DNA from 3 places in the Aurantiacibacter sp. KMU-128 genome. Region 3 is predicted to be linked to each of the others. Evidence: predicted binding sites of a transcription regulator. Region 3 holds the regulator's gene; each other region holds the start of a gene.
What was found. The regulator LexA, encoded in region 3, represses DNA repair genes until DNA is damaged. The targets are predictions, from matches to a motif close to GTTCCNCNCTTGTTCT.
Positions count from the first base shown of each region.

Region 1 (10,058 bases), 460 kb from region 3:
GCAGAGCATGCGCTGCAGTTCAATGGTGACGATACCATCGCCATCGAAACCGATGGTGGGCAAGGCACTGCTTTCGGCCACTGGGACGATGAGACTTATACGAACGAATTGTTCACCGGCTACATTTCTGACCCCAATTACATCAGCTATTGGAGCGCCGCTTCCTTCGCTGATCTGGGTTACGAGCTGAACCCGAACTACCGTCAGATTGTTGACGAATATAACATCGCCTGATCGCGCTGGATCAGTCGAGTTAAATGGGGCGGGCGCTGCGGCATCCGCCCCCTTTTTTATGCGGGCAAGCTTTCCATATGCGGCAGGCGCCGCATCACCTGATATTCAGGCAAGACATAGTAGCAGCGCCGCACGTGTCCACTGAGGGAAACCGGCGGAATTGGCCAAAATTCGCTCGCCATTACTGTATTGCCTTGCTAACACACTGGCTAGTGGTTCAGTGTAGAGACAATGTGGCGTAACCTTTTCCGTAAGCGCAATAGGCGCGAAGCAGCTGGCGGCTGGAGCGAGCGCGACCTTGCGCTCGAAAATGCGCCGTGGTCGCCGCTGCACGGGCTGGACGATGACGAGGATGATCACCCCGCCTTTGCCTATCCCGGTGGACGTCCCGCCGGGGTGCCGGGTGATTATCTGCCGCCTGCCGCTCCGCCCACAGGCTGGCGGCGGTTTCTGCCCGCCCGGATGCGGGGCAAATCATGGCTGTGGTGGATCAGCCGCTGGATCGCGGGCATCCTGCTCGTCTTCTTCTTGCTGGTAGGCTATCTTGCTATCACCGCGCCGCTTTCCAAAAGCCTGCAACCGATCGCTCCGCCGCAACTCACTTTGCTCGCGGCAGACGGCACGCCGATTGCCCGCAACGGGGCAGTGGTGGACGAGCCGGTGCAGGTGGCCGAGCTGCCCGATCACGTGATCGAACCATTCCTCGCCATCGAGGACAGGCGCTTCTATTCGCATTGGGGTGTCGACCCGCGCGGCATTGCGCGGGCGGCGATTACCGGTGTTGGTGGCGGTTCGACGATCACCCAGCAGCTCGCCAAATTCACCTTCCTCACCCCAGAACAGACGCTGACACGCAAGGCGCGCGAGGCGCTGATCGCTTTCTGGCTGGAGGCGTGGCTGACCAAGGACGAAATCCTCGAACGCTATCTCTCCAATGCCTATTTCGGAGACAATATGTACGGCATCCGCGCGGCGAGCCTGCATTACTTCTATCGCCAGCCGGAGAATCTGCGGCCCGAACAGGCGGCGATGCTGGCAGGGCTGTTGCAGGCGCCAAGCCGCTTAGCCCCCACGCGCAATCCCGAAGCGGCGGCGGCGCGCTATGCGCTGGTGAAGAACGCGATGGTCGCCGCAGGATATATTACGCTGGAAGAGGCGGATGCGATGGCGGTGCCAGAGCTTGACGTGCGCACCCGCAACGATCTGCCGACCGGCACCTATTTCGCCGATTGGGCACTGCCCGAAGCGCGGAGGCTGACCGAGAACGGCTATTCCGAACAGACACTCACCACTACGCTCGATTCCGAATTGCAGGGCATAGCGCGCCGGGTGGTGGAACGCGCGCCGCTGGGTGATGCGCAGGTGGCGCTGGTGGCCATGCGCACGAATGGCGAAGTCGTGGCGATGATCGGCGGGCGCGATTATTCGGACAGCCCGTTCAACCGCGCGACGCAAGCGCGCCGCCAGCCGGGCTCCACGTTCAAGCTGTTCGTCTACCTCGCCGCGCTGCGCAATGGCTGGGATTTGGACGACACCATATCGGGCGCGGAGTTCACCAGCGGTAGCTATCGCCCAAGCAATTACAATGACGAGTATCAGGACGAGCTGACTTTGCGCGAGGCTTTCGCGCAGTCATCCAATGTCGCCGCCGTGCGCTTGTTCAACGAGGTCGGCAGCGCGGCGGTGATCGAGACGGCGCGTGATTTCGGCATCAGGAGCGAACTGGCGGAGGGCGATCCCTCGCTGGCACTGGGCACCAGCTCGGTCAGCCTGCTGGAACTCACCGCTGCCTATGCCGGTGTGGCCGCCAATTCCTTCCCCGTTACGCCGCGCGCTTTCCCGCAGGAGGAGGAGGGCTGGTTTGACTGGCTGTGGGGCAATTCGGGTGATCTGAGCAATCGCGACCATGCCGCGATCGAGGAAATGTTGCGCAGCGCGATCAATGACGGCACGGGCCGCGCGGCGATGCTCGCCATTCCCAATTTTGGCAAGACCGGCACCACGCAGGACAATCGCGACGCGCTGTTCGTTGGCTATGCGGGCGATCTGGTGGTGGGCGTGTGGATCGGCAATGACGATAACACTCCGCTCGATGGCGTGTCGGGCGGAGGCCTGCCCGCGCGCATCTGGCGCGATTTCATGCGCGGCGCGCTGGGCGCGGCTGCGGCGCCAGCGCCCTCGCAGCCGGTGCCGACACCCAATCCGTCAGGCCCGGTGAAGCCGCTCGACGTGCCCGAAATCGGCGATATTCCGCTGGGTGATGGCCGCCGCCTGATCATCCGTGATGGCGAAGCAGTGTTCGAAACCGATGTGGAAGGCGTGCCGATTGGCGTCGGCGTGCGCGATGGCGGCGTCGCGCTCGACGTTGACGAGGAAGCGATCCGGCGCAAGCTGGAGGAAGAGCTGGAAGCGCAGGGCGGGGGGCCGTAAGTCCGTCCCACTTCCGATTGTCCTGAGCCTTTCGGGAACGAAGCTGGTCGGCTTCTCCAAACCCGACTGCCCTGAGCTTGTCGAAGGGCTGCACTTTTTTCTGGACCTTGGCACCAGGTCAGAAAGGAAAAGCAGTCCTTCGACAAGCTCAGGACGAACGGGTTTCTGCTAATTCACCCCGCAGGCGTAACCAGATACTTCTCGCCCGTCTTCATCTGCGCATAATCCATAATCGCGTCCTTGGTGAGCATTTCCTCCAGCCCCACGCGCGCCTTGTAGCTGCTGGCGAAGGTGGTGGTGAGGCCGTTCACCACGCGCTGGCGCAGGCCTATCAGCGTCGGCATATCGCAGCTGGCTAGGAACGGCATCAGCAGCCAGCCCGACACCGTCCAGCCAAAGCCGTAGCTTGGCGTGAGGATGGTCGGTGAGAGGTCGAGGCGGCCGTAGATATACATCTTCTTCGCCTGATCCGAGCCGTAACGGCTGTATTCGGTCATTTTCGAGGCAGCGACCCGCTCCATCGCCCGCAGGCAAATATCGGTCGTCTGGCCGCCACCGATCGGATCATAGCCGAGATAGGCGCCGGTCTCGCCAATCGCGCCTGCCAGTTGTTTCTCGAAATCATCGGCGGAGGAATTGACGATGTGGCTCTCGCCCTGATCGCGCAGAATCGCCGCCTGCTCTTCGCGGCGGACGATATTGACCAGCGCCAGCCCGTCCTCCTGACAAATGCGCCCCAGCATCTGACCGAGATTCGAGGCAGCGGCCGCGTGGATAATCGCGTCATGCCCTTCGCGCTTGGCGGTCTCGACAAAACCCAGTGCTGTCATCGGGTTGACGAAGGAACTTGCGCCCTGTTCTGACGTGTGCTCGCCCAGCGGAATGCACATCATAGCATCGGCGAGCGCGTATTCGCCAAAGGCATTGCCCGGCACGCAGGCGACCCGCTGGCCCATCAGCGCCTGCGCCATCTCGCCTTCGCCCGCCGCGATAACGGTGCCCGCGCCTTCATTGCCCACCGTCTGCGGCTTGTTGTGCCGCGCGGCCTGTCCGGCGGCGACTTGCGGGTGCAATTGCATGGTGATCTTGCCGGGTTCGTAGGTGGCATTGGCGAGATCGGCTCCGGCCGTCATCAGGAACAGGTCGGAGGGGTTGATCGGCGCGGCCTCCATCTGCACCAGCACCTGATTGCCGGTGGGCGCGGGGAAGTCCTTCTCCTCCAGCGCTAGCGTCATGGTGCCATCTGCGGTGAGCGTCGATACGAGTTGGCGGCCTGTGGTCATGGGGGAGTTCCTCTCTTATTCCTCGTCTTCATAGCGGGCAGCGACGAAATACAAACCCTCTGGCGGGGCATTGAGCCCGAGCGCGGTACGATCCTTCGCTTCCAACGCTTCGGCTACCTGTTCGATCCGCCATGTGCCTTGCCCGACCAGCGCCAGACAGCCGACCATAGAGCGCACCTGATGGTGCAGGAAACTGCGCGCGGCGGCGCGGATGATGATGCCATCGCCCTCGCGGCTGACGGTCAGCAGGTCGAGCGTCTTCACCGGACTCGCCGACTGGCAATGCACGCTGCGGAAGGTGGTGAAGTCGTGCAGCCCCACCAGCGCCTGCGCCGCCTCATGCATCGCCTCGTGGTCAAGATCGCGAGCGACGTGCCATGCGCGGCCCTTTTCCAGCGTCAGCGGCGCGCGGCGGTTGCGGATGCGGTATTCATAACTGCGCTCGATACAGGAAAAGCGCGCGTGCCAGTCGTCGGGCTTCACTTCGCAGGCGGTGATGGCGATGGGATCGGGCCGCAGATGCGCGTTCAGCGCCTCCATCAGCCGGAAGGGTGCGATGTCCTTCCCGGTATCGAAATGGCTCCGCATTCCCAGCGCGTGGACGCCGCTGTCGGTGCGCCCGGCGCTGTGCAGCGTGATTTGTTCGCCAGTAATGCGGGCGGCGGCTTCTTCGATGCTCTGCTGGACGGAAGGGCCGTTATCCTGCCGTTGCAGGCCGAAGAACGGGCCGCCGTCGAATTCTATTGTAAGGGCAAAGCGGGTCATGCGAGCAGGGTTCCCGCCGCTACCGGATTGCCGCGCAGAAACTCCGCCAGCGCCATCACCGGCTTGCCCGCCCGTTGCAGATTAAGCGGACGCAGCGCCTGCTTGCCGCAGGCAATAGCGAACTGATCGTCCAGCACCGCACCGGGATCACCCGCCGTTTCGATGACCTCCGCAAGCAGCAGCTTTACCCTGTCATCGCCGAGCATGAACCACGCACCGGGGAAGGGGGCGAAGGCGCGGATATCGCGTTCCAGCTCCACCGCTGGCCGTTTGAAGTCCAGCCGTGCCTCGGCCTTGTCGATCTTGGGTGCATAGGTGGCGAGGGCATCGTCCTGCACTTCGGGCACAAGCTCGTCCAGGCGGGCCAGCACTTCGACCATCAGCCGCGCACCCATAGCTGCCAGTTCGTCATGCAATTCGCCGGTGGTCTTGCGATCAATCGGCGTCGCGCCCTTGAGCAGCATCGGCCCTGTATCGAGGCCCGCCTCCATCTGCATGATCGTGATGCCCGTCGCTGCATCGCCCGCCTGCACCGCGCGGTGGATCGGCGCGGCCCCGCGCCAGCGCGGCAGCAGCGAGCCGTGGACATTGAGGCAGCCATGCCTGGGCGCATCGAGTATCGCTTGCGGCAGCAGCAGGCCGTAGGCGGCGACCACTGCCACATCGGCTTGCAGTGCAGCAAAGGCCTCCTGCTCCTCCGCGCCTTTCAGGCTGAGCGGATGGCGCACTGCGATCCCCAGCTCCTCCGCGCGCGCATGGACGGGCGAGGGACGCTCCTGCTTCCCGCGCCCCGAACGGCTGGGCGGCTGCGAATAGACCGCAACCACATCATGCCCCGCCGCGACCAACGCATTGAGCGTTGGCACAGCGAATTCGGGTGTTCCCATGAAGATTATGCGCATTATCTGTTCAATACTTTGCGATCCCTCTTTCCGCTCACCCTGAGCCTGTCGAAGGGTCGTCCTTTCTGTTGAGGCAGCGCTAGAAGAAAAAGCGATGCTTCGACAAGCTCAGCATGAGCGGTTAGTGGGAATTTATGGCATCGCAAGAGATCGAAAACCTCGCCAGCGCATTGGCACGCCTTCCCGGCCTTGGCCCGCGATCCGCGCGGCGGGCGGTGCTGTGGCTGGTCAAGCATCGGGAGACCGCGTTGAAGCAGGTGCTCGATGCGCTGGGCGCGGTGCAGGACAAGCTCGTTGAATGCGACACCTGCGGGAATGTCGATACGCAAAACCCGTGCAGCATCTGCGCCGATCCGCGCCGCGATGCGAAAAGCATTTGCGTGGTGGAGGACGTGGCCGACCTCTGGGCGCTCGACCGCGCGCGGCTGTTCACCGGGCGCTATCACGTGCTTGGCGGGCGTCTCTCCGCGCTCGACGGTGTGCGGCCCGAGGATTTGACCATCGACAGCCTGCTCGGCCGCGTAGCCGAAGGAGGCGTGGACGAAGTGGTGCTGGCGATGAACGCCACCTTGGAAGGCCAGACAACCGCGCACTACATCGCTGAACGGTTGGAGGGTTTTGCGGTGCGCATCACACAATTGGCGCACGGCCTGCCGGTGGGCGGCGAGCTGGACTATCTCGACGAAGGGACATTGGCGCAGGCGCTCAGGGCGCGGCGGCCGTTGGGCTGACACTAGCCGTTTCGCCCGTCATTGCGAGGAGCCGCAGGCGACGCGGCAATCCAGTAGCGCCGGAGTTGGATTGCTTCGCTTCGCTCGCAGTGACGAATTCTTGATCGGAGGCCCATGAAGGCTTATCTGGCTCCCATGGCCATCAGAGAAATCCTAGAAGCGCCGGATCCCCGGCTGAAAACCGTGTCTACGCCTGTCGAGACATTCGACGACAGCTTGCGGACGCTTGTCGATGATATGTTCGAGACGATGTATGCCGCGCATGGCATCGGGCTTGCCGCCATCCAGGTGGGCGAGCCGCTGCGCCTGCTGGTGATCGACTTGCAGGAAGAAGACCCAGACGCAGAGCCGGTACCTTGCGATCATGACGGGCATTCACACACGCATCAGCCGGTGAAGAAAGACCCGCGCGTATTCGTGAATCCCGAAATCCTCGATCCCTCGCGCGAAATGGGCGTGTATCAGGAAGGCTGCCTGTCGGTGCCCGACATCTACGCCGATGTTGAGCGCCCGGCGCGCTGCCGTGTGCGCTATCAGGATCTGGACGGGAATGTGCACGAGGAAGAAATGTCCGGAATGCTCGCCACCTGCATCCAGCACGAGATGGATCATCTGAACGGCATCCTGTTTATCGACCACCTCAGCCGCTTGAAGCGGAGCATGGCGCTCAAGAAGCTGAAGAAGATGCGCGAGGCGGCCTGATCCGGTCGCACGTTTGAAACAAGCGAAGGGCCGCCCCATAGGAGCGGCCCTTTTTTGTTGGACGGGCTTGATCTGGGCCGCCGGGGCAGGGCGGGGGATTAGTGCCGAAGGCGGCTTGGCGCGTGCGCTCGTTCCAGCTATGTTCCGCGCATGGATTTACTAGCTATCGTTCTCGCACTCGTCGCCCTCGTGTTCGGCGCTTCTTTCGGCTGGTTCGTCGGCGCGCGGCCCGTGGGCGAATTGCGCGAGCGGTTTGCCACTCGCGACGCCGAGGCGCGGGAACTGGACGAGAAGTTCCGCCGCGCCATCGTCGAGTTGGAAGGCGCGAGCGTGCGGGCGGAGAAGGCCGATGCGCTGGAGGGGGCGCTAGAGACGGTGCGGGCGGATCGGGAGGCTCTGCGCGCGCGTCTCGCCACCTTGGAAGCGGATGCGGCGAACCATGATAAGCAGATTGCGCTGATGCGCGAAGCGCGCGAGGAATTGCTTACCCAGTTCAAGGCGGCGGGCAGCGAGGTGTTGAGCAAGGCGCAGGAGAAATTCATCGCCGATGCCGCCGAACGCTTCGGCCATTCCGAAAGGGCGAGCAAGGAGGCGGTCGCCAATCTGCTCAAGCCGGTGAACGACCGGTTGCAGAAATATGAGGAGCAGGTAGCGACGCTGGAAGCGCGGCGGGTCGATGCCTTCGGCCAGCTTACCGGGCTGATCGAGAACATGCAGCGCGGGCAGGAGGAAGTCCGGCGCGAGGCGCAGCGGCTCGGCAATTCGCTCACCAACGCCCCCAAGGCGCGCGGGCGCTGGGGGGAGCGGGCGCTGCAAAATGTGCTGGAGCAATGCGGCCTGTCGCAGCACACCGATTTCATACTCGAACATTCGGTAGAATCCGAGGGCGGACGGCTGCGGCCCGACGCGATTGTCCATGTGCCGGGGCAGAAGAAGCTGGTGATCGACGCCAAGGTATCGCTCAACGCTTATCAGGCCGCGTTCGAGGCGGATGACGATGCCGAGCGCAAGCGGCATATGGATTTGCACGCCAAGTCGATGCGTAACCACGTGCAGACGCTGGGTGCGAAAAGTTACCAGAGCCAGTTCGACGAAGCGCCCGATTACGTGGTGATGTTCGTCCCCGGCGAACATTTCGTCGCCGCCGCGCTGGAAGCCGATCCGGAGCTGTGGGATTTCGCCTTCAAGAACGGTGTGTTGCTGGCCACGCCGACCAATCTGGTGGCGATCGCGCGCACCGTGGCGCAGGTGTGGCGGCAAGACCAGATGGCTGCCGAAGCGCAGGAAATCGGGCGGATGGGAGCAGAGCTTTACTCGCGGTTGGAGACCGCCGCGCGCCATCTCAAGAAGGTCGGCGGCGGTTTGGAAAGCGCGGTCAGCAATTACAACAAATTCGTCGGCAGCTTCGAACGCAACGTCCTGACTTCGGGCAGGCGCATGGCGGAAAAGGGCTTGGAAATCTCCAAAGAGATCGAAGAAGTCCCGCTGGTCGAAGGCGCACCACGCTACACAGCGGAAGATGCAGCCGAAGCGCCCGAGGAGTTGCTGATCGAGAAGGGCGGAGAGCGCGAGGCGGCGGAGTAGGCTCGCCGCGTTTGGCTAGTCCAGGCTCGCCAACACCTCATACCCCAGCACTGCGGCCGCCACCGCTGCATTGAGCGAATCCGCGCGGCCTTTCATCGGCATCGTCACACGAAGATCGCAAGCGAGTTCATAGGCCTCGGGCAGGCCTTGCGATTCGTTGCCGACCATCACGAAGCAAGGCGCGGCATAGGGCGCGCGGCGATAAGGGACGGCTTCGCGCAAGCTCGCCGCCACAAGCTGGCCGTCACCTGATCGCAGCCATGGCAGGAATTCCTCCCACCGCGCCTGCGCAATGCTCTGCGTGAACACTGCGCCCATGCTCGCGCGCACGGCCTCGACACTGAACGGGTCGGCGCAATCGTCGATCAGGATCAGCCCGCCCGCGCCAATCGCATCACCGGTGCGCAGCATGGTGCCGAGATTGCCCGGATCGCGCAAAGCCTGCGCCACCAGCCAGATCGACGCGGCGTTACGGTCGAGCTGGGCAAGCGAGGTATCAAACTCCGCAAACACGCCCGCGACGCTTTGCGGATTGTCCTTGCCGGTGATCTTGCCGAGAATATCAGGCGTTGTTTCGATCACCTCGCCGCCCGCCGCCGCAACAGCGGCCTCCAGCGCGTCCACCAGCGGATGCGGATCGCGCTTTTCGGACATCACCAGCACTTCGGGCACGCGACCGCACTCAAGGGCATCGGTCAGCAACCGCAGCCCTTCGGCAAGGAATTTGCCTTCGCGCTTGCGGTGTTTCTTGTCGCGCAGGCTCCGCAGATATTTGACCGTGGGGTTGGAAAAGCCGGTGATGTGTTTGCGCATAATGTCGCGCTTAGTCTTCGCCGAAGCCGTTTTCTACCAGCGCGACCAGTTCTCCCAGCCGCGCTTCGGCGTCCTCGCCTTCGACGCTCAGCGTGATCGTGTCGCCCTTGGCGGCGCCGAGCATCATCAGCCCAAGGATCGAGGTGCCGAGCGCCTCGTTCCCGTCTTTCGCCACCTTGACGGTGCTGCCATCCATTACGGCGGCGGCGGCAACAAATTTTGCGCTGGCGCGGGCGTGCAGGCCGCGCTTGTTAACGATGAGCACGTCCCTGCTGTTTGCGCTCATGCATGCTGCCCCAGAAATTCGGACGCGAGGGTGATGTAATTGCGCCCTGCAGCCCGCGCGGCCTCTGCCGCTTCGCCCAGCGACATCTCCTTGCGCGCACCCGCCAGACGGATGAGCATGGGGAGGTTGATGCCGGCAATCACCTCGGTCTTGCCTTCTTGCAGCAGCGAGATGGCAAGATTGGACGGTGTGCCGCCGAACAGATCGGTCAGCATGATCGCGCCCTTGCCGCTGTCAACGCGGGCGATGGCGGAGGCGATATCGCTGCGCCGTTCCTCCATATCGTCGTTCGGGCCGATGCAAATCGTTGCCACATCGTCCTGCTTGC
Region 1 is NZ_JBXORT010000001.1:1,709,140-1,719,197, reverse strand. It holds gene ACS0VV_RS08595 (hypothetical protein) at 1-234, shown strand, start outside; gene ACS0VV_RS08590 (transglycosylase domain-containing protein) at 466-2,664, shown strand; gene ACS0VV_RS08585 (alcohol dehydrogenase catalytic domain-containing protein) at 2,838-3,947, opposite strand; gene truA (tRNA pseudouridine(38-40) synthase TruA) at 3,963-4,712, opposite strand; gene fmt (methionyl-tRNA formyltransferase) at 4,709-5,614, opposite strand; gene recR (recombination mediator RecR) at 5,749-6,345, shown strand; gene def (peptide deformylase) at 6,481-7,047, shown strand; gene ACS0VV_RS08560 (DNA recombination protein RmuC) at 7,198-8,631, shown strand; gene ACS0VV_RS08555 (TrmH family RNA methyltransferase) at 8,647-9,444, opposite strand; gene ACS0VV_RS08550 (HPr family phosphocarrier protein) at 9,455-9,730, opposite strand; gene ACS0VV_RS08545 (PTS sugar transporter subunit IIA) at 9,727-10,058, opposite strand, start outside.
Region 1: ACS0VV_RS08560 (DNA recombination protein RmuC) is a predicted target of LexA. The motif match lies at 7,178-7,193, and genes of this name have one in related genera.

Region 2 (10,058 bases), 1.1 Mb from region 3:
CAACTCGCCATTCGCAAATGCGTAGACGGAGTCGACACCACCATCATGCTCGCCATCGACGATACCATCGTAGAGTTCGTCGTAACTTAGCTCGTAGTCTTTCAGCAGCTGTTCGGCGCAGAAAAGTTCAAAAAACTCTTCTGCGCTTAGAGAAGGAGCTCGCTCTTCGTTGAATACCTGAAGTATATCATCAAGTACAACTTGAGCGTTATCTTTCTGCTTCGCCACGTACTACTCCGCCGCAACACCCTTGGGCGACGCGCTCTCACCAAACATATCCGGCCCGTCATCCTCGGCTTCGTTCGCGGCGACGGTCTTCGCGCTCTGGCGCTTGTCGAAGCTACTCCACACGTCCTGCCAGTTGCCCTTCGTCGCGCCTTTCGAATATTCGGTCGCGCGGGTTTCGAAGAAGTTCGCGTGCTCCACGCCGTTCAGCAGCGGGGCGAGCCACGGGAGCGGGTGGTCTTCCACCATATAGATGCTCGGCAGGCCCAGCTGCGACAGGCGCCAGTCGGCGATGTAGCGGATGTAGCGCTTGATTTCCTTCGCCGTCATGCCGGGTACGGGGCCGTCTTCGAACGCCAGATCGATGAAGGCATCTTCCAGCCGCACCGTCTTCTGGCACATATCCATGATGTCTTCCTTCACCGCCTTGGTCAGGCAGTCGCGCTCGGCACAGAAGGCGTGGAACAGGCGGGTTATGCCTTCGCAGTGCAGGCTTTCGTCGCGCACGCTCCAGCTGACGATCTGGCCCATGCCCTTCATCTTGTTGAAGCGCGGGAAGTTCATCAGCATGGCGAAGCTGGCGAACAGCTGCAGCCCTTCGGTAAAGCCGCCGAACATGGCGAGCGTGCGGGCGATGTTCTCGTCCGTATCGACATCGAATTCCTGCAGGTAATCGTGCTTGGCCTTCATTTCCTCATATTCGAGGAACATCCCGTATTCGCTTTCGGGCATCCCGATCGTGTCGAGCAGGTGGCTGTAGGCGGCGATGTGCACCGTCTCCATATTGGAGAAGGCGGCGAGCATCATCTTGACCTCGGTCGGCTTGAACACGCGGCCATATTTCTCGTGGTAGCAATCCTGCACCTCGACATCGGCCTGGGTGAAGAAACGGAAGATTTGCGTGAGCAGGTTGCGCTCGTGATCGGTGAGGTTCTGCGCCCAGTCGCGGCAATCCTCGCCCAGCGGCACTTCCTCGGGCATCCAGTGCACCTGCTGCTGCCGCTTCCAGAACTCGTAAGCCCACGGATATTCAAAGGGCTTGTAGGTCTTGCGGGCTTCGAGCAACGACATCTGGTATCTCCGGCTTCTGAGTGCGAGCTATCTACATAGTGAATCATAGCCGTGATTCGATAGCAAGCAGGGACTTTGGGTCGGGGATAATTCGGGTATTGCCGGACGGGCTTTGGGGCAGGTGGGGCGCGATCAGTCGGCCGTAACCACGAACACCAGAAAAGCCATGGCAAGTAAGACCATCGCAACGGCAAAGCCCTGCAGCGCTTCTTTGGGAACCCCGTCTGAAAGGCCGTAGCGCCGCCAACGGTAGAGGTGTACACTTAAAATCCAGCACCAGAGCGGGCCAAGAATCCAAATCGCGCTCGCTTCGCGCCAATGGGCAAATTCAATCGCGAACCAGACCAGCGCCACAAAGAGTGCACTCAAGACGCCCGCCTTCCACGACAAAGGCTCCGGCTTTGCAGGAACGCTCATCGCAAGCTCGATCCGCTCGTCTGCGAAGAGCACGTCGCGCTGTGCCAGTTTGCGCTCCAACCGCCATGTGGCGACGCGATAGTGCAGCAATGGCCACCAGATCAGCGCAAAAGCGATAAGAGGGGCGCTTAACAGCCAGACCCAGTCTCCGCCGTCGCGCGTTTGCAGGAATTCGAGAACACTCGCCATGGTGGCAAATCATGCCACAAGGGAGAGCGTCTTGCCAGTCTCGCGGCATTACGCCGCGCGCCGATCACATCTCTTTCTTGTTGATCCGGCGGCTGATTTCCAGCGCGATCAGGATCGGCGTTGCCCACAGCCAGGTGAGCAGGCCCGCCTCGCGCCAGCCGCCACCATCCTGCGGCAGGCGGGACGAGCAGCCATAGACTTCGAGCAGGTTTTCCGGCTGGCAGGAGCTGGGCCAATAGGCACCCGAATAGAGGTAGAAGCCGAGCACAAACCAGCCCACCATCGCGAGATACAACGCGAAGTAGCGCGAGAGTTTCACCTCGCCATACCCGTGATGGGTCAGAAACCGTTTGTTGCGTCCTGCTGCCATGCCTCTGGCCATAGCGCGCAAATGGTTAGTATTGTCTTACGAATGGGCGGCGAGTGGCGCGGGGCGATTGCGCTTGCCTGGTGCTTGCGGCAGGGATGGCGGCGATGGAGATGCACGATCCGCTCGCCCGCTATTTTGCGCGCATCGGCTTTGCCGCGCCGGTTCCGGTGACGCCCGAGGGGCTGGCGCAAATGCAGTCGGCGCACCGGCAGGCGATCCCGTTCGAGAACCTCTCGATCCCGCTCGGCGAAGGCGTTGCCTGCGAGAGCGCCCCGGTCTTCACCAAGCTGGTGGAGGCGCGGCGCGGCGGCTTCTGTTTCGAGCAAAACCGGCTGTTCGCCGATATGCTGGAGGCAGCGGGATTTGCCGCGCGGCTGCTGCTGGCGCGGGTGCTGCTGGGCAATCCGCCGGAGCTGCCGCCGCGCACGCATTGCCTGGTGCTGGTGCGCTTTGGCGAGGAAGCGTGGATTGCCGATGCGGGTTTTGGCGGCGCATATGCCCCGCCCCTGCCGCTGGTGGATGGCGCGCGGGCGGTCAGCGGCGATGGTGCGCAGCACCGCTTGCGGCGTCTGGGGGCGGAGGGCGCGCTGCCCGGCGCGTGGCTGCTCGAACGCCAAGGCCCGGTGCTCGCCACCGATGGCCGGGCGCAAAGCGACAGCGCGTGGGAGGCGCAATATGTCTTCGATCTCGCCGAAGTCGCACCCGCCGATATGGCGCTCGGCTGTCACTGGTCGGCGACGCATCCCGCCTCGCGCTTCACCAATCTCACCGTGGTGAGCCGCTGCCTGCCCGACGGCTTTGTCAGCCTGACCGACCGCGCGCTGACCCGCTGGCGCAAGGATGTGCCGCCCGAACGGCGCGCGCTGGCTTCGCCTGCCGAATATGCCGCGATGCTGGAGGCGGAATTCGGGCTGGTGTTGCCCGCTGCGGATGTGGCGAGACTGCCGCTATTCTAAGGGGCGCTACTGCCGCGCCTTCGCGCTGCCGATGGTCCCGCCGCCGAGGAAGCAGATCCCGCAGAAATAGCCGAAATCGTACCAGCCGCCCGAATTGGGCACAGCGTAGACCGCGATATCGGGGCTGAAGAGCGAGCCGAGGAACGACCACGGGAAGATGAAGCCGTGCCACAGCCCCCACCAGAAGCCCGGAGCCTCGGGCGCGGCGGAGACCCCCGCATCGATCTGCGACGCGCAGGCAGAGAGCAGCAGGACGGCGGTTAGGGCGATGAGGATGCGGGCCATGCGCGGTTCCCTTGTCGAGTGTTGCTGTATTGGCACGATAATACAGTAAGCCCGCGCGGCGGACAAGAGGGTCTGGTGGCGGGAGGTCTGGTGCGGGGGGTTCTGTAAAGCGGGAGCAGTCAGATCGGGCGGAGATACACCGCAAATCCGGCGAGCATCAGCATACTCAGCCCCAACACCAGCGCGCGCCTGCCGCCCGTCACGTCCCCCGACCGCATCAACACCGCCCCGCGCCACGCATTGGCCAGCGCGAGCAGCAAGGCGATCACAACGGCGCTGATGAAGATGGTGTCGTTGGTCATGCGTCAGCCATAAAGGACATTTCAGCCGCGAACACCATGCGACTTTCGCCTCAGGCGGCGTGGGCGGGGAGGAAAGTCTGGTCTTTCAGTCCCAGCAGCATCCCGCGCACCGAAAGGTCTTCGTCGAGCGTGTCCCAGTGCACGCCCGAAGGGGTCAGGAAATAGGCTTCCAGATCCTCCAGCGACGCATCTTTCAGGCGCGGATACCATGCAAGCGGCATTCCGAGCGTTCGCCCGTCGGACAGCTCGACCCACATCGTTGCTTCGTCGAAACGGACTTTTACCGGTTCGGGGACGTTATCGAGGGAAGTGTCCATGCCACGCCTTGATGATTTCGCTACTGTGCTGCTCTATTACCTTTTCCAGCCGCCGCAGTTCAAGAGGGGTAAAATTGCGGCTGCTTGCGAGCCGAACTCGCGGTTGCACCCAGAATTTGGCCTCCTGCCCCGCCCGCGATACATGGATATGCACCGGCTCGCGCGGGTCTCCTTCAAAAGAGAAGAAATGGAAGCGGTAACCGCGCCATTCGAAAACCTTTGGCACGGCCTACCTACACTACTGACAGGCCAGACACTCCTCATAATCGGTCTGTTCGGCCTGCAGCTCGTATTTCGCCGCATCGACGGTGTTGTCCGCCTCCACGCCGCCGGCAAAGCCCGCACGCTGCACGCTCTTGGAGCGCAGGTAGTAGAGCGACTTGATGCCCTTCTCCCACGCCTGGAAGTGCAGCATCATCAGGTCCCACTTGTCGACATCGGCGGGGATGAACAGGTTCAGCGACTGCGCCTGATCGATATAGGGCGCGCGGTCCGCGGCGAATTCGAGCAGCCAGCGCTGGTCGATCTCGAAGCTCGTCTTGAATGCGGCCTTTTCCTCGTCGGTGAGGAAATCGAGATGCTGGACGCTGCCGCCCTTCTCCAGGATTGAATTCCACACATTGGCCGAATTCTTCGACTTCTTGTCGAGGATCTTTTCCAGATAGGGGTTCTTCACCACGAAGCTGCCCGACAGCGTCTTGTGGGTGTAGATATTCGCCGGGATCGGCTCGATACACGCGCTGGTGCCGCCGCAGATGATGCTGATCGACGCGGTCGGCGCAATCGCCATTTTGCAGCTGAACCGCTCCATCGCCCCCATTTCCTCGGCATCGGGGCAAGCGCCGCGCTCCTGCGCCAGCAGCATCGAGGCCTCGGACGCCTTCGACTGGATGTGCTTGAACATTTTGAGGTTCCACGCCTTCGCCATCGGGCTCTCGAAACCGAGGCCCTTCGACTGGAGGAAGGAGTGGAAGCCCATCACGCCGAGGCCGACACTGCGCTCGCGCGCGGCAGAATACTTGGCGCGGGCCATTTCGTCGGGGGCACGGTCGATATAGTCCTGCAGGACATTGTCGAGGAAGCGCATCACGTCCTCGATGAACTGCTTGTCGCCGTTCCACTCGTCCCACTTTTCAAGGTTCAGCGAGGACAGACAGCACACCGCGGTGCGATCATTGCCGAGATGGTCGATGCCGGTCGGCAGGGTGATTTCGCTGCACAGGTTCGACGTCGAGACTTTCAGCCCCAGCTCGCGGTGGTGCTTGGGCATCATGCGGTTCACCGTGTCGGCGAAGACGATATAGGGCTCGCCCGTAGCCAGCCGGGTTTCGACCAGCTTCTGGAACAGGCTGCGCGCATCCACCGTCTTGCGCACGCTGCCATCCTTGGGCGAGACGAGATCGTAGCTGCCGCCCGCGCGCACCGCTTCCATGAAATCATCGGTCACCAGCACGCCGTGGTGCAGGTTCAGCGCCTTGCGGTTGAAGTCTCCGCTCGGTTTGCGGATTTCGAGGAACTCTTCGATTTCGGGGTGGTGGATGTCGATATAGCAGGCCGCCGAGCCCCGCCGCAGCGACCCCTGCGAAATTGCCAAGGTGAGCGAGTCCATGACGCGCACAAAAGGAATAATGCCGCTAGTCTTGCCGTTGAGGCCCACCGGCTCGCCAATGCCGCGCACATTGCCCCAATAGGTGCCGATGCCGCCGCCCTTCGACGCCAGCCAGACATTCTCGTTCCACGTGCCGACAATCCCGTCGAGACTGTCCGAAACCGAGTTGAGGTAGCAGCTGATCGGCAGGCCGCGCGTGGTGCCGCCGTTCGACAGCACGGGCGTTGCGGGCATGAACCACAGGTTGGAGATGTAATCATACAGACGCTGCGCGTGATCGGCATCGTCAGCGTAATAATCGGCGACGCGGGCGAACAGGTCCTGATAATTCTCGCCGGGCAGCAGGTAACGGTCGGTGAGCGTTTCCTTGCCGAAATCGGTGAGGTTCGCATCGCGTGCCTCGTCGGTACGGATACTGAAACGGCGGGGCAGAATCGACTTGGAGTCGCTCTTCGCCTCGCTCGCCGCAGCCTTCGCGGCTTCGGCCAGCGCGCCTGCCGTGGCGGTTGCCACCAGCGCTTCTGACCCTGCGTCCTTGATATCCATGCTCACTGCCTTCGCCTTGGGGGCTTTCTTTTCCGCAGCGGGCGCTCCGGTGGTGACATTTTCGCCCAGTCCCATTGCTGCTTCGTCTCCGCTTCTGAATTCCATGTGCCCCGTTCCTGTTCTTGCCCTGGCGCGGGTTCATCCTGACCGGACAGCCCGCCGCTTTGTTCTATTTGTGTTCGACTCGGAGCCAAGCCCCCTATGTAGTCGTTCACGCACCAATCTACACGCCTGTCCGAGACTTTATTTGTCCCGGCTTTTCCACGCCGCATCCCCGGATTTGTCCCGCAACCATAGTGACTCCGGGCCCGTTCGCCGAATCGGCGGTTTGGCTTCGGAAACTAGGTCTAGTGGGTGCCCCCGGCATCGCGACCACAACCCATAGTGAATCAGCGGGGAGTCGGGCGCAAGAGGGTTAAAGTGCATTTACCGCGACCGCAGGCCATTTCGCAGGGGTGTATCGCGCTTGTAACACGCCGCGACGCGTGGAAAATCCACGGCTGGCGCGGTGCGCAAGAGGGTAAATCAATCTCTGGAAAAAAATCTGTGCGGTTTCAGATGTGGGAATCTTTCGAACAGGGCTTTGAATCAATCGAATCGCATCGCGCAATTTGTGAACTTTTTGTCCGCAGGGGCTGGACGCGCTCTGGCGATGGAGCCAATTTTGCGTCAATGCGGGCAGGCCCTGATGCCGGATCGCCCGCGCGACCGGCTATGTTGGCCCGAATGAAGACAGGTGTCCGATGATCGCATTCTTCAAAGCCGTGCCGTTTGGCGCCCTGCTCACCATCCTGATCGCGCTGTTCATGGGATCGGGCGGCGCGACCGGCGGGATGCTGGAGATCTTTCGCGTCGACGTCTACTTCCCCGAATACGGGATCGATTTCGATTTCTACTGGAGCTGGATGCTGTTCATCGGCGGCACGCTGCTGGCGTTCTTCATCGTGCTGATGCTGGACTGACAACAGCGCAACGCGACACGCCAAGGGCGCGGGCATTCCGGCTGCAGTTCAGGAAAAGATGGTGCGGTCGAGAAGACTCGAACTTCCACGGCCTTTCGGCCACAACGACCTCAACGTTGCGCGTCTACCAGTTCCGCCACGACCGCACATCAATGATGGGGCGAGCAGCCTTGGCCCGCCTCGGTAGGAGCGCGCCACTAGCAAAAGGGTCTGCCCCCTGCAAGCACACTCTTTACCGTGGTGACAAAGGTGCCGGTTACTCCGGTTTCCAGCCAATCTGCACTTCGCGGGCGCTGCGCGGAATATCGGTGACGGCTTCGGCCACGGGCACCGATTCGCCGGGCGCAATCGTGCGCTGCGGCGGGGGGACTTCCCAGCTGTAGACTTCGCGCCCGCGCGCGTCGCGCAGCACGATCAGGATCGTCGGGATGGTGCGCGTTTCGCTGCCTATGTTGGTGATCGTACCGCTCGCGCCGAAGAATTCGGTGCCGTTGGGCAATTGCCGCCGGTCCTGCTGGTCGGCCGGAAAATCGAGCTGCAGATCGGGCTCGCCCGCCGCGAAGGTCGGGCGCTCGACCGGCACCCAGTCGGGCAGGCCCCAATAGGACACCGCAAAGATCAGCGCGGCAGCGACCACCGCGAAAATCCCCGCAGCCCAGTTGAGCACTTTCAGAGGATTGCGGCGCGGGCGGAAGGGCGGCTCGGGATCGAAGGGCGATGCAGGCGGATCGCCGAAATCGGCGGGGGCCGACTGGCGTGGCGGGCGGATTTCATCGCGCAGGCTTTCACGCGAAGGGCCTTCGGGCACCGTATTATCGGTTTCGGGGAGCGGCGGGTCTTCAACCGTGTCGGCAAGTTCGCCATCCGGCCCGGTGACGCTATCTTCGACCTGCGGATGCTCGGGGATCGGCGGACGCGGCGCGGGCGGCGGAGCGACTTCGGGCTCAGGCTCAGGCTCCGGCTTTGCCACTGGCGCAACGGGGCGCGGCACCACCGGAGAGACCTCGCTCGCCGGAGGCGCCTCGTCCGCCAGGTCGAGCGTCGGTCCGTCCTGGAACCAGCTGTGCTTGCATTTGGCGCAGCGCACAGTGCGCCCGTCCACGCCGATAGCGGTATCGGGCACGACATATTTTGTCGTGCAGGCGGGGCATTGGATGATCATCGCTTCGGCAAGATTCCTACGCCTGCTGTTACAAAGCAACAAGATTGCGCGCGCCCAAGAGTGCTGATCTCGCGCCCTTTTCCACAAGCACCTTGGGCAAAATGCCGTATCGGCACGATTGGGCGCTTCCCGTTCCCCCGCCAAAGCCCTAGGTGAACCCCATGACGGGCGCACCGGACTCCATCGTGCAGTTTGCCAATGTCGGCCTTCGCTACGGCACCGACCGCGAAGTGCTGAGCGATGTGTCCTTCACGCTTTACCCTGGCAGCTTCTACTTCCTCACCGGCGCCAGCGGCGCGGGCAAGACGAGTATGCTCAAGCTGCTCTATCTCGCCCAGCGCCCCAGCCGGGGGATGATTTCGATGTTCGGATCGGATGTCATTACGCTGCCGCGCGGCGATTTGCCGATGTTCCGGCGGCGCATCGGGGTGGTGTTCCAAGACTTCCGGCTGGTGCCGCATCTCAACACGTTCGACAATGTCGCGCTGCCCTTGCGGGTATCGGGAATGTCCGAGGAAAAGCTGCAAAAGCCGGTGACCGATATGCTCGAATGGGTCGGGCTGGGCCATCGCAGCGAGGCGCGGCCGGAAACGCTGTCGGGCGGGGAGCAGCAGCGCGTGGCCATCGCCCGCGCGGTGATCGGCCGGCCCGATATTCTGGTGGCGGACGAGCCGACGGGGAACGTCGATCCGGAAATGGCGGTGAAGCTGCTGCGCCTGTTTGAAGCGTTGAACCGGCTGGGTACCACGGTGGTGGTGGCGACGCACGACGTGCATCTGCTGCGCAAAGTGCCGGATTCGCTCATCATGCGGCTCGACAAGGGGCGGCTGTCCGATCCCACAGGCGCGCTCAAATATCCGCCGAAACGCGAGAAGCCCCCGCAATGAGCGCGCCCTCGCCCATCCGCCGCAATTCGCCGCGCTTCGGGGATTCGGCGCGCATCCTGCAACAGGCGCGGATTGCCGGGCCGATGCCGTGGGTGATCGCCATCATGATCGCGCTGACGGTGATGGCGGCGGCAGCGGGCCTGTCCTTGAGCAATCTGGCGGGTAATGCGCGCGACGAGATCGCGGGCGGGATCACCGTCCAGATTGTCGAAGGCGCACCCGCCGAACGCGACCGGCAGGCCGAGCGCGCGGTGTCCTATTTCTCCAACCGCGAGGACGTGACCGAAGTGCGCCGCGTGCCCGATGCCGAGCTGGCAGAGCTGCTGCGCCCGTGGCTGGGCGATGTGGCGGTGGCAGAGGAAGAAGGCGTGCCGATCCCCGCGCTGGTCGATGTCAAACTCTCCGGCCCCGTCACGGCAGAGCGCCTTTCCGCCATGCGCAGCGAGCTGCTGCAATCGGCTCCGGCGGCACGGCTGGATGCGCAGGCAAGCTGGCTGGGGCCGGTCTTCGATGCCATCCGCTCGCTGCAGATCATGGCCTTTGCCCTGATCGCACTGCTCGCCATCACCAGTGCCGCAGCCGTGTGGCTGGCAGCGCGCAGTGCCTTGGGATCGAACCGCGAAACGATCGAAGTGATTCACCATCTGGGCGGCACGGACGGGCAGATCGCGGGCATTTTCCAGCGTTCGATTGCCTGGGACGCGGCTTTGGGCGGTGCAGCCGGATTGCTGCTCGGGCTGGCGGCCGTCTTCATCCTCGG
Region 2 is NZ_JBXORT010000001.1:162,456-172,513, reverse strand. It holds gene ACS0VV_RS00905 (AIPR family protein) at 1-228, opposite strand, end outside; gene ACS0VV_RS00900 (ribonucleotide-diphosphate reductase subunit beta) at 232-1,296, opposite strand; gene ACS0VV_RS00895 (hypothetical protein) at 1,429-1,902, opposite strand; gene ACS0VV_RS00890 (hypothetical protein) at 1,967-2,272, opposite strand; gene ACS0VV_RS00885 (arylamine N-acetyltransferase family protein) at 2,377-3,228, shown strand; gene ACS0VV_RS00880 (hypothetical protein) at 3,235-3,513, opposite strand; gene ACS0VV_RS00875 (hypothetical protein) at 3,633-3,815, opposite strand; gene ACS0VV_RS00870 (DUF2442 domain-containing protein) at 3,866-4,132, opposite strand; gene ACS0VV_RS00865 (DUF4160 domain-containing protein) at 4,113-4,286, opposite strand; gene ACS0VV_RS00860 (ribonucleoside-diphosphate reductase subunit alpha) at 4,371-6,392, opposite strand; gene ACS0VV_RS00855 (hypothetical protein) at 7,031-7,249, shown strand; tRNA gene ACS0VV_RS00850 (tRNA-Leu) at 7,309-7,395, opposite strand; gene ACS0VV_RS00845 (zinc-ribbon domain-containing protein) at 7,506-8,411, opposite strand; gene ftsE (cell division ATP-binding protein FtsE) at 8,573-9,298, shown strand; gene ACS0VV_RS00835 (cell division protein FtsX) at 9,295-10,058, shown strand, end outside.
Region 2: ACS0VV_RS00860 (ribonucleoside-diphosphate reductase subunit alpha) is a predicted target of LexA. The motif match lies at 6,395-6,410, and genes of this name have one in related genera.

Region 3 (10,058 bases):
GAGCTTGCGGATATCGATAACATCGGGCCCGACGCTACCTTCCAAGGTCGGGAAGCTGTAGGTCTCGCCACCCACGCTCAGGTCTGCCTGCTTGTCAGCCAATGAACATCTCCTTCAAATACCAGTCCCGCTGATTGACCCCTTCAGGCCGCAGCCTGCGCGGCGATCCGCGCAAGGCTTTCCTCCCGTCCAAGGAGAACCAGCACATCGAAAATTCCGGGCGAGGTTGTCTGCCCTGTCAGCGCCGCGCGGAGCGGCTGCGCAAGTTTGCCGAGGCCCAGCCCCAGCTCCTCTGCATAGGCTTTCAGATTGGCCTCCAGTGCCTCGATTGTCCAGTACGTTTCATCCTGCAACCGGGCCAAGATAGCAGATAGTCGCATACGGGCTTCATCATCGAGCAGCACGGCGGCCTGCTCGTCCATGTCGAACGGCAAAGTCTTGAACAGAAAGGCCGCGCCATCGGCCAGCTCGTTCATGTCGCGGGCACGGGTTTTGAGCACAGGCATGGCCTGCGTCAGCAGCGCGACATCTGCTGTTTCACCCAAGATCTCCCCCGCAATCGCCGCAAGCCGCGCATCGTCAGCGGCTCGAATGTAATTGCCATTCATGCTCAGCAGCTTCTTCATGTCGAAGCGGCTCGGCCCTTTGCCGACGGCGGTGATATCGAAGAGGGCAATCGCCTCTTCCATCGTAAACTCCTCCTGATCGCCATGGCCCCAGCCAAGCCGCAACAGGTAGTTGAACATGGTTTCGGGCAGGATACCCATATCGCGGTAATCGCGCACACCCAGCGCGCCGTGGCGCTTGGACAGTTTGGCGCCATCATTGCCATGGATGAGCGGAATATGCGCGTAGACCGGCTCTTCCCAGCCATCTTCAATGCCCTGCATCGCGCGGATCACCTGCAACTGGCGGAAGGCGTTGTTGAGATGGTCATCGCCGCGGATGATGTGGGTGCAGCCCATGTCCATATCGTCGACCACCACGGCGAGCATATAGGTCGGCGAGCCATCGGCGCGCAGCAGGATGAAATCGTCAATCTCGCGATTGTCCACCTTAACGCGGCCCTGCACCGCATCCTCGATCACCGTTTCGCCGGCTTCGGGCGTCTTGATGCGGATGGTGAAGGGCGCGCCTTCGGGTGCCTCGGAAGGGTCGCGGTCACGCCAGCGTCCGTCATAACGCATCGGCTGCTTGGCCGCACGCTGCGCCTCGCGCATTTCGGCAAGCTCTTCGGGCGTCGCAAAACACTTATAGGCCTTGCCTGCATCGAGCAGCTTTTGCGCGACTTCGGCGTGACGTCCCGCGCGTTCGCTCTGGTAAACCGTCTCGCCATCGAAATCGAGGCCGAGCCAGGCCAGCCCGTCGAGGATAACGTCGATCGCTTCCTGCGTGCTGCGCGCTTTGTCGGTATCTTCGATCCGCAGCAGCGCCTTGCCGCCGAAGTGGCGGGCGTAGAGCCAGGAAAACAGGCCGGTGCGGGCATTTCCGATATGCAGAAAACCGGTGGGGCTGGGCGCAAAGCGCGTCACCACCGGCCGCTGTGCGTCAGCGTGATTGCTATCAGAGCTTGCCATAATGCTGCGATTCCTGTCCATTACCCTGCATGGCATCGCGGCAGCCGCCTTTGGTTCCGCTGGGGGACGACGATCTTGATGCTGCGTTGCAGCAGACGCCTTGGCGCAGCCGTGTCTCTTTGTCCAGTATCGGTGACACTGCAGAGCAATTTCTCGGGCAGGCGGGCTTTGATCGCGGGCCATGGCTGACCGTGGTTCTGGCCGCGGGGATAGCCGCGTGGTTCATCCTTCCTACGGCCGCGCATTGGGTTGCTGCGATTGCGATTGGTCTGCTGCTCGCTCTGGCTGCATTGGCGCGATGGAAAGGGCGGGAAGACCGGGTCCACCTGACCACTGCACTGGCAGCCTGCGGGATCGTCTTCGCGCTGGGGACCAGCCTGATCTGGGCGCGCTCCGAACTGGTGGGCGCCGAGGCATTTGAACGCCCGGTTTTCGCCGAGATCGAGGGACGCATCCTGGAACGCATCGAGCAACCGGCGCAAGACCGTGTACGACTGGTGCTCGCCATCCGATCCCCGGTGGATGGCGAGGCAGTGAAGGTGCGTGTCAATGTTCCGTTAGAGGCAACACGGGCGGGGATGACCGAAGGCGCGGTGATCCGCACACAAGCGCGGTTGATGCCGCCCGCTGCCCCAATGCTGCCTGGCGGTTACAATTTTGCGCGCGCCGCATGGTTTCAGGGGCTCGCGGCCACCGGAAGCGTGACAGGCGAGGTTACAATCGTCGAGCCCGCTCCGGCACGCGAGGCGTTGATCCCTTCGCTGCAACGGGAATTGTCGGCCCATGTCCGAACGCAACTCGATGGCTCGGCGGGCAGCATTGCGGCGGCTTTCGCCAGCGGTGACCGGGGCGGGATCAGCGTGGCTGATGAAGATGCGATGCGCGATTCGGGACTGACACACTTGCTGTCGATCAGCGGGTTGCACGTCAGTGCGGTTATCGGCGCCGCCTACATTCTGGCCATCAAGCTGCTGGCGCTCTGGCCGTGGCTGGTGTTGCGGGTGCGGCTACCTGTGGTGGCGGCAGGTGTCGGGGCTTTGTCGGGGATCGGCTACACCCTGTTGACCGGCGCCGAGGTGCCGACTGTGCGCAGCTGTATCGCCGCACTGCTGGTGCTGTTCGCGCTTGCACTGGGACGCGAGCCCTTGTCGCTGCGGATGATTGCCGTGGCGGCGGCGGCTGTCCTACTCGTCTGGCCGGAGAGCCTTGTGGGACCGAGCTTCCAGATGAGCTTCAGCGCGGTCATCGCGATTGTTGCGTTGCACAGCTCGGCTCCGGTTCGCGCCTTTCTCAAGCCACGCGAGGAGAGTTGGTTCGCGCGAACCGGGCGCAATACGGTGATGTTGCTCATCACCGGGCTGGTGATCGAGATCGCGCTGATGCCCATCGTCTTGTTCCACTTCCACCGTGCGGGCGTTTATGGTGCGCTGGCCAATGTGATCGCCATTCCGCTGGTGACTTTCATCTCCATGCCGCTGATCGCGATTGCCTTGCTGTTCGACATTGTGGGGCTTGGCGCGCCGTTCTGGTGGCTGGCGGGGCAATCGCTCGATCTGCTGGTCGGCATCGCCCATTTCACGGCAGCGCAGCCCGGCGCGGTGAAGCTCATTCCGCAGATGACATTGCCGACCGTCCTGCTGTTCGCGCTGGGAGGCCTGTGGCTGGCGCTTTGGAAGGGGAGGGCGCGGTTGCTTGGTTTCGCCCCCGCAGCCATTGCGAGCCTGTGGCTCTACCTAACCCCTATCCCCGACATACTGATATCGTCGGACGGTCGCCATGTGGGAATCACCGGAGAGGATGACCGTCTGCTGGTGCTGCGCGACACACGAAGCGAGTTTACGCGTGACAACCTGCTCGAACTGGCGGGGGTCGAGGGTGACCCGGTTCCGCTCGAAGATTGGAATGGAGCCGAGTGCAGCCGGGATTTCTGCGCGATCTCGCTCGAACGGGGAGGGCGCGACTGGCACCTGCTTCTGAGCCGCAGCGAAGATATCGTAGAGGAGCGCGCGCTCGCCGCAGCCTGCGAGCGGGCGGATATCGTGGTGGCTGACCGCTGGCTGCCGCGAAGTTGCGAGCCGCGTTTGCTGAAAGCAGACCGGCGGACGCTTGAGACAACTGGCGGAATGGCCATCACACTAGGTGAAGATGGCGAGCCTTCGATGCGCACCGTCGCCCAGAGCGAGGGCGGGCATGGATGGTGGCGCGGGCGGCAGGACTAGGCCCGCCACCCGACGCACAAACGGTCAGTGGTAGCGTCGCAGCAAGCCTGCGAGTTTGCCCTGAACTTCTACCTGGCTATCGGCGTAAATCTGCGGATCATAGGCGGCGTTTGCCGGATCGAGCCGGATCATGCCGCCATCATGGTAGAGATATTTCAGTGTCGCTTCCTCGCCATTCACGAGCGCCACAACAATATCGCCATCGCGGGCAGTGTTCGCCTTCTTCACCAATGCAAAGTCGCCGTCAAAAATGCCCGCTTCAACCATCGAGTCGCCCGACACTTCAAGCGCGTAATGCTCGCCAGCACCAAGCAGTGCAGCGGGTACGGGAAGGGTCTGGCTGCCTTCCAACGCTTCGATCGGAACACCGGCGGCAATCTTGCCGTGGAGGGGAATTTCGATCACATCATTGGCCGCGACCGGCGCCGCTGCTGGCGGCGTGGTGATCTTCGCCACCGCGTCATTGCCCACGTTCTCAGGCATTTTCACGACTTCGAGCGCGCGGGCACGGTTGGCAAGACGCCGGATAAAGCCGCGTTCCTCGAGAGCCGAAATCAAGCGATGCACGCCCGACTTGCTCTTCAGATCGAGCGCATCCTTCATTTCCTCGAAACTCGGAGAAATGCCCGATTCCTCAAGGCGACGGTGAATGAAAAGCAGCAATTCGTGTTGCTTGGCAGTCAGCATGGGTTGGTTCCTTACTGCGATGTTCCAATTTGGGAACGAACACGGAACACCTATGGAACACATCGCCTCAAGTCAAGCGATACCGCCATTTTGGAGCGGATAGACGGTTACGCGTTCACCTGCTGCGACGGGTGCGGCATCGATATCACGCCGGATCAGTGCATTGGCGCAGGCAAGCGTGTGCAGAGCGCTGCTATCGCGCTGCATTAGAGGGGTAACTCCGTCTCGACCGAGAATAGCGCGTAGGAATTCGGTGCGCGTCCCCCCCGGCGGAAGCGATTGTGTCAATCGCGCATCGATACTTTGCGGCAAAGGCGATGCGGAACCTCCGAATTGGCGCAATAACGGGAGCAGGAACAGGAGGGCGGTGACATAGGCGGACACCGGATTGCCCGGCAGGCCGAGGACGATCTGGTAACCCCGTTTGGCAACCAGCAACGGCTTGCCCGGGCGGATCGACACGCGCCAGAACGCGATCTCTGCGCCCCAGGCCTCCAGCGCCGGTTTGACCAGGTCATGGTCGCCTACCGATGCTCCTCCGGTGATGACGATCACCTCGCTATCCGATTGCGCAAAGGCTTCAACCAGCAAGCCCACCGAGTCGCCGATTGGGCCGAGCCGCTTCGGTTCATCCGCGAGTTCCCCGGCCAACTCTGCGATCATCGCGCCATTGGTGGCTGGAATTTGCGTTCCGATGGCTTCCGAGGGTTGCGCGACAAGTTCGTCCCCGCAGTCGATCACAGTCAGGCCCGGCTTCTTGTGCAGGGCGAGCTGCTCGACACCCGCCATGCGGACAAGTGCCAGCTGAGCGGCGGTCAGCCGCATTCCGGCAGGAAGCAGTACGTCGCCAGCTGCGAAGTCGAACCCGGCGCGGCGGATATGCTGCGGGCTGGGGCCATCGGCATTGGTTAGCGCGTGGACGTCGCCATCCCGCGCAGCGTTCTCCTGCAACAGCACCGCATCCGCGCCCTTGGGCAGTGCCGCGCCGGTGGAGATGCGCACAGCCTCTCCACTCGTAAGCTCACCAGCAAAGGGATGCCCCGCCGCGCTTTCGCCGATCACGCGCCATGGCCCTGAATGATCGCCAGCGCCAATCGCGTAGCCGTCCATCGCCGAGAGGTCCGCTGGCGGCTGGGTGCGCCTAGCGACAACAGGCTCACCAAGAACCCGCCCGTTCGCCTCGTCCACCGTTACGACTTCTGTTGCAAGCGGCTGCGCCAGCGCCAGCAGCTTCGCCTGCGCTTCTTCAAGCCCCAGCACGCCAGTCCCCGCTTTTGCCGCCGCTCTTGGCGAGCAGGCGCACGCCGCCGATCACCATGCCTTTGTCGAGCGCCTTTGCCATGTCGTAGATCGTCAGCAGCGCCACCGAGACGGCGGTCATCGCTTCCATCTCGACACCGGTCTTGCCGGTAAGCGAGGCACGCGCTTCGGCGCGGATGCCGTCTGTTTCGAAGGCGAAGTCCACGCTGACGCTGTCGAGCGCGAGCGGGTGGCAGAGCGGGATCAGCTCGCCCGTGCGCTTGGCCGCCATGATCCCCGCGATCCGCGCTGCTGCGAGCACATCGCCCTTGGGGCCGCTGCCATCGCGGACAGCCGCCAATGCCTCGTCCGACATGGAGATCCGGCCCTCCGCCACGGCGACACGCGCCGTTGCCGCTTTACCGCCGACATCGACCATGCGTGCCGCGCCAGCTTCGTCGAGATGGGTCAGGCGGCTCATGCCAGACCCGCCGGTTCGAACGGTTCAAAGGCGAACCTGTTACACCTGTTACACAGTCCTGAAACAGAAAACCGCCCTGCTGCGCCCAAAGGGCGGGCAGGGCGGTTTCGAGAGATTAGCGGCGCGATTGCGATGGTCATGCGCCGATCTGTGCCACAGTCCCAACCAGTAGGACAGGGCTTGTATGCGTGGCGAATATCAGTCGCGCAGTTCGGGCGGGATGCGGCCGCCGGCGTCGGCCAGCTTGGTCATCACCTGCTTGTGCAGCCAGATGTTCTCTTCCGCCTTGCCCGAATAATCGGTGTCGCCCATTTCGGTGGCGAGTTCCTTGCGGTTTTCGTAGCTGGGATCGAGCCCGACCAGCTTCATCAGATCGACAATCGACGTGCGCCAATTGAGCTTGTCCGAACCGTCTTTCGCATCGAGCGCGGCAGCAATGTCCACCTCGGTCTTGGGCGCGGCCTTGGCGGCGCCGAAACCGCTTGCCTTGGGCGCGGCGGCGGGAGCAGCGGGTGCCGCTGCGGCAGCCTGCTCTTCCTCGTCGTCACCGAAAATCGCGTTCTTGATCGAGCTGAAAATTCCCATGGGTAATCCCCTTCCATTGCAACGGTAGTCTGGAGTCGGACTAGCATCGGCGCAGCGCGTTGCCAATGTATGACAGCGGGCAAGAGCTTGTAAAATCTAGTCGCCGAGCAAGGACCGGGTCGCGGCGACCACATCCTCCTGCCGCATCAGGCTTTCGCCGACAAGGAAGCAGCGTACTCCGGCTTCCGCAAGGCGCTGGCAATCAGTATGGCTGTTGATGCCGCTTTCGCCGACCAGCAGGCTGCCCTCGGGTGCGAGCGGAGCAAGCCGCTCCGTGGTCGCCAGATCGGTGGTGAAGGTGCGCAGATCGCGGTTGTTGACGCCGATCAGGCGCGAGGTGAGGTGTTTCGCGGCGCGCTCCATCTCCGCCTCGTCATGCACTTCGATCAGCACATCCATACCGCGTTCGAGCGCGGCTGCCTCGATTTCGCGCATTTGTTCGTCTTCGAGCGCCGCGACGATAATCAGGATCGCATCCGCGCCGATCATCCGGCTTTCGGCGATCTGCCAAGGGTCGACCATGAAGTCCTTGCGCAAGACCGGCAGCATGGTTGCTGCGCGCGCCTGCATCATGAAGCTCTCATGCCCCTGGAAATAGGGCGCGTCGGTGAGCACGGAGAGACACGCAGCACCGCCCGCCTCGTAATCCAACGCGTGCTGGTGGGGTTTGAAGTCTGCGCGAATGAGCCCCTTGGAAGGGCTCGCCTTCTTGACCTCGGCAATCAGGCCAAAGCCCGTTTGCGCCTTGGCAGCGAGAGCTTTTTGGAACCCGCGCGGCGGTGACTGCTTGGCAGCAATCCGGTCGCACTCATCGAGCGGTTTCAACGCCTTGCGGGCCGTGACTTCCTCGCGCTTGGTCGCGCAAATTTCTTTCAGCTTGTCCATCACGATGAGCCTATGCCTTTGGGGTCCTGCCGTGTCGATAGGCTTGCCCTATTTGGTTCACACGAAGCCCACAAAGACACGAAGATGTTCCGCTGCGCCGCAGGCGGAGGTTCTCAAAAGGGTTTCGCGCAGAGGACGCAGAGTTCGCAAAGAACGCGTAGATGACCTCTTCGTACTCCGCGTTCTCTGCGCGATCCCGAATAGCCTGCGGCTTCGCCGCGATTTCAGACCTCTTCGTGTCTTTGTGGGCTTCGTGTGAACCCTACTACCTCGCCGCTGCAATCCAGCATTCGAGCAATTGCTTGGCCAGCCCCTTGTCGATGGCCTCAGCCGCTTCCTCTACGCCATCGGTCCAACTCTCGACCTCGCCCGCCACCATCAGCGCGCCTGCCGCGTTGAACAGCACCGCATCGCGATAGGGCCCCGGTGCGCCGAGCAGCAGGGCTTGCAATGCTTTCGCATTATGCGCCGCATCATCGCCGCGTATGGCCTCTACCGGCGCATGGCGCAGGCCCGCATCACTCGCATCGACGCGGCGCATACGCACTTCGCGGCCCTGCACATCGGCCAGTTCATTGCCTTCGTCGAGGCTGAGTTCGTCGAGCCCCTCGTCACCCGAGACGATAAACGTCCGCTCAGTGCCCAGACGCGCCATGGCCTCGGCATAGATCGGGACATAGGCGGGGCGGGCGATCCCGATCAACTGGCGGCGCACCTTGGCGGGATTGCTCAGCGGCCCCATCAGGTTGAAAATCGTGCGGCGGCCCAGTTTCTGCCGGATAGGCTGGATACGCGCCATCGCCGGGTGGTGGTTCTTGGCAAAGAGGAAGCAGATGCCGATTTCGGCGAGGGTCTTTTCCGCCGTGCGCCCGGCGGCTTCCATGTCCAGCCCCAGCGCCTCCAGCGTATCGGCAGCGCCTGCCTTGCTGGATGCCGCGCGATTGCCGTGCTTGGCGACCGGCACGCCGCAGGCCGCGACAACAAGCGAAACCGCCGTGCTGACATTGAGCGTGTGGTGACCGTCGCCGCCTGTGCCGCATACGTCGATGGCGTTGTCGGGCGCATCAATCGGGAGCAGCCGCGCGCGCAAGGCCCGCGCCGCCCCTGCGATCTCGCCTGCACGCTCGCCACGGTCGGACAGATCGGTGAGATATTGCGCGATCTCCTCTTCCGAAGGCGCGCCGTCGAGCATCAGGCCGAAGACGCGCTCGGCCTCGTCCTCTTCCAGCGGGGTATCGACGGGGGGCAAAATCCGGCTCATGCGGCCACCTTGGCGGGCAGGCCGCAGATAGCAAGGAAATTGGCGAGCAAAGCGTGGCCGTGCTCGGTCGCAATGCTTTCGGGGTGGAACTGCACGCCGTGAATGGGCAGTTCGGCATGGCGGAAACCCATGACAGCCTCTCCCTCAAGCCCCGGCGTCTCCGCCGTTGCATTGACCAGCAGGCAGTCGGGAATGTCCTCGACAATCAGCGAATGATAGCGCGTGGCGGTGTAGGGCGAGGGCAGGCCGGCGAATACACCCGTCCCGTCATGCGTCACCAGACTCGTCTTCCCGTGCATCAACCCGCCGCGCACGACTTTGCCGCCGAAATGCTGCCCGATCGACTGGTGCCCCAGACACACACCGAGCAGCGGAGTGGCGCTATCCGCACAGGCCGCCACCAGATCAAGGCTGATCCCCGCCTCGTTCGGCGTGCACGGGCCGGGCGAGATAAGAATCCCCTTCGCCCCGCGCGCAACCGCTTCGGCAGCGGTCAGCTCGTCATTGCGAACAACTTCTACCCCCGAGCCCAGCTGCATCAGATAATGCACGAGGTTGAAGGTGAAGCTGTCGTAATTGTCGATGACGAGAATATCGCTCATTCGCCGCTCTCTGCCCGATTGCGCACGACAATCAAGGGGCCGATTTCGGGGCCATTGTCTAGGCGTTCATTGGCCGGGTCCCAGATTTGCGAGACACTGCCGTCGAGGAACAGCGCGTTATCCACGCGCAGCACGTCGCGGTAATAGCGGGCCAGCTTGCCGAAGCTCACCGGAGCCTCGCTAATGACGAAATGCGCGCGGCCGCTCGCATCGACGCCCACGGCGTTGCGGGTGCGGTAGGAGGTACCGTCGGGATCAATCTCCGGGTGCAGCTCTCCGTTCACCACCAGCATCGGGCCGGACTGGGTGGCGAAATAGGGGCGGTTCTCGACTTCCCCGGCAAAGCGCTCGGTCGAAAGCACGCGCCATCCGCCGTCTTCCTCGCCAAAGAACACGCCGTTGGGGAGCAGGTGGAAATTGCCGGGGCCTTCGTTCTGGTTGAGCACGGTAAGGCGGCGGCCTTCCTCCACGTAATAGCCGATGGGCTGGCCGTCCTCGTCAAACATTCCGGCGTTCATGGCG
Region 3 is NZ_JBXORT010000001.1:1,251,634-1,261,691, reverse strand. It holds gene ACS0VV_RS06395 (citrate synthase) at 1-102, opposite strand, end outside; gene gltX (glutamate--tRNA ligase) at 144-1,577, opposite strand; gene ACS0VV_RS06385 (ComEC/Rec2 family competence protein) at 1,607-3,796, shown strand; gene lexA (transcriptional repressor LexA) at 3,821-4,483, opposite strand; gene ACS0VV_RS06375 (molybdopterin molybdotransferase MoeA) at 4,556-5,743, opposite strand; gene moaC (cyclic pyranopterin monophosphate synthase MoaC) at 5,730-6,203, opposite strand; gene ACS0VV_RS06365 (DUF3597 domain-containing protein) at 6,402-6,788, opposite strand; gene trpC (indole-3-glycerol phosphate synthase TrpC) at 6,885-7,673, opposite strand; gene trpD (anthranilate phosphoribosyltransferase) at 7,939-8,934, opposite strand; gene ACS0VV_RS06350 (anthranilate synthase component II) at 8,931-9,536, opposite strand; gene ACS0VV_RS06345 (phosphodiester glycosidase family protein) at 9,533-10,058, opposite strand, start outside.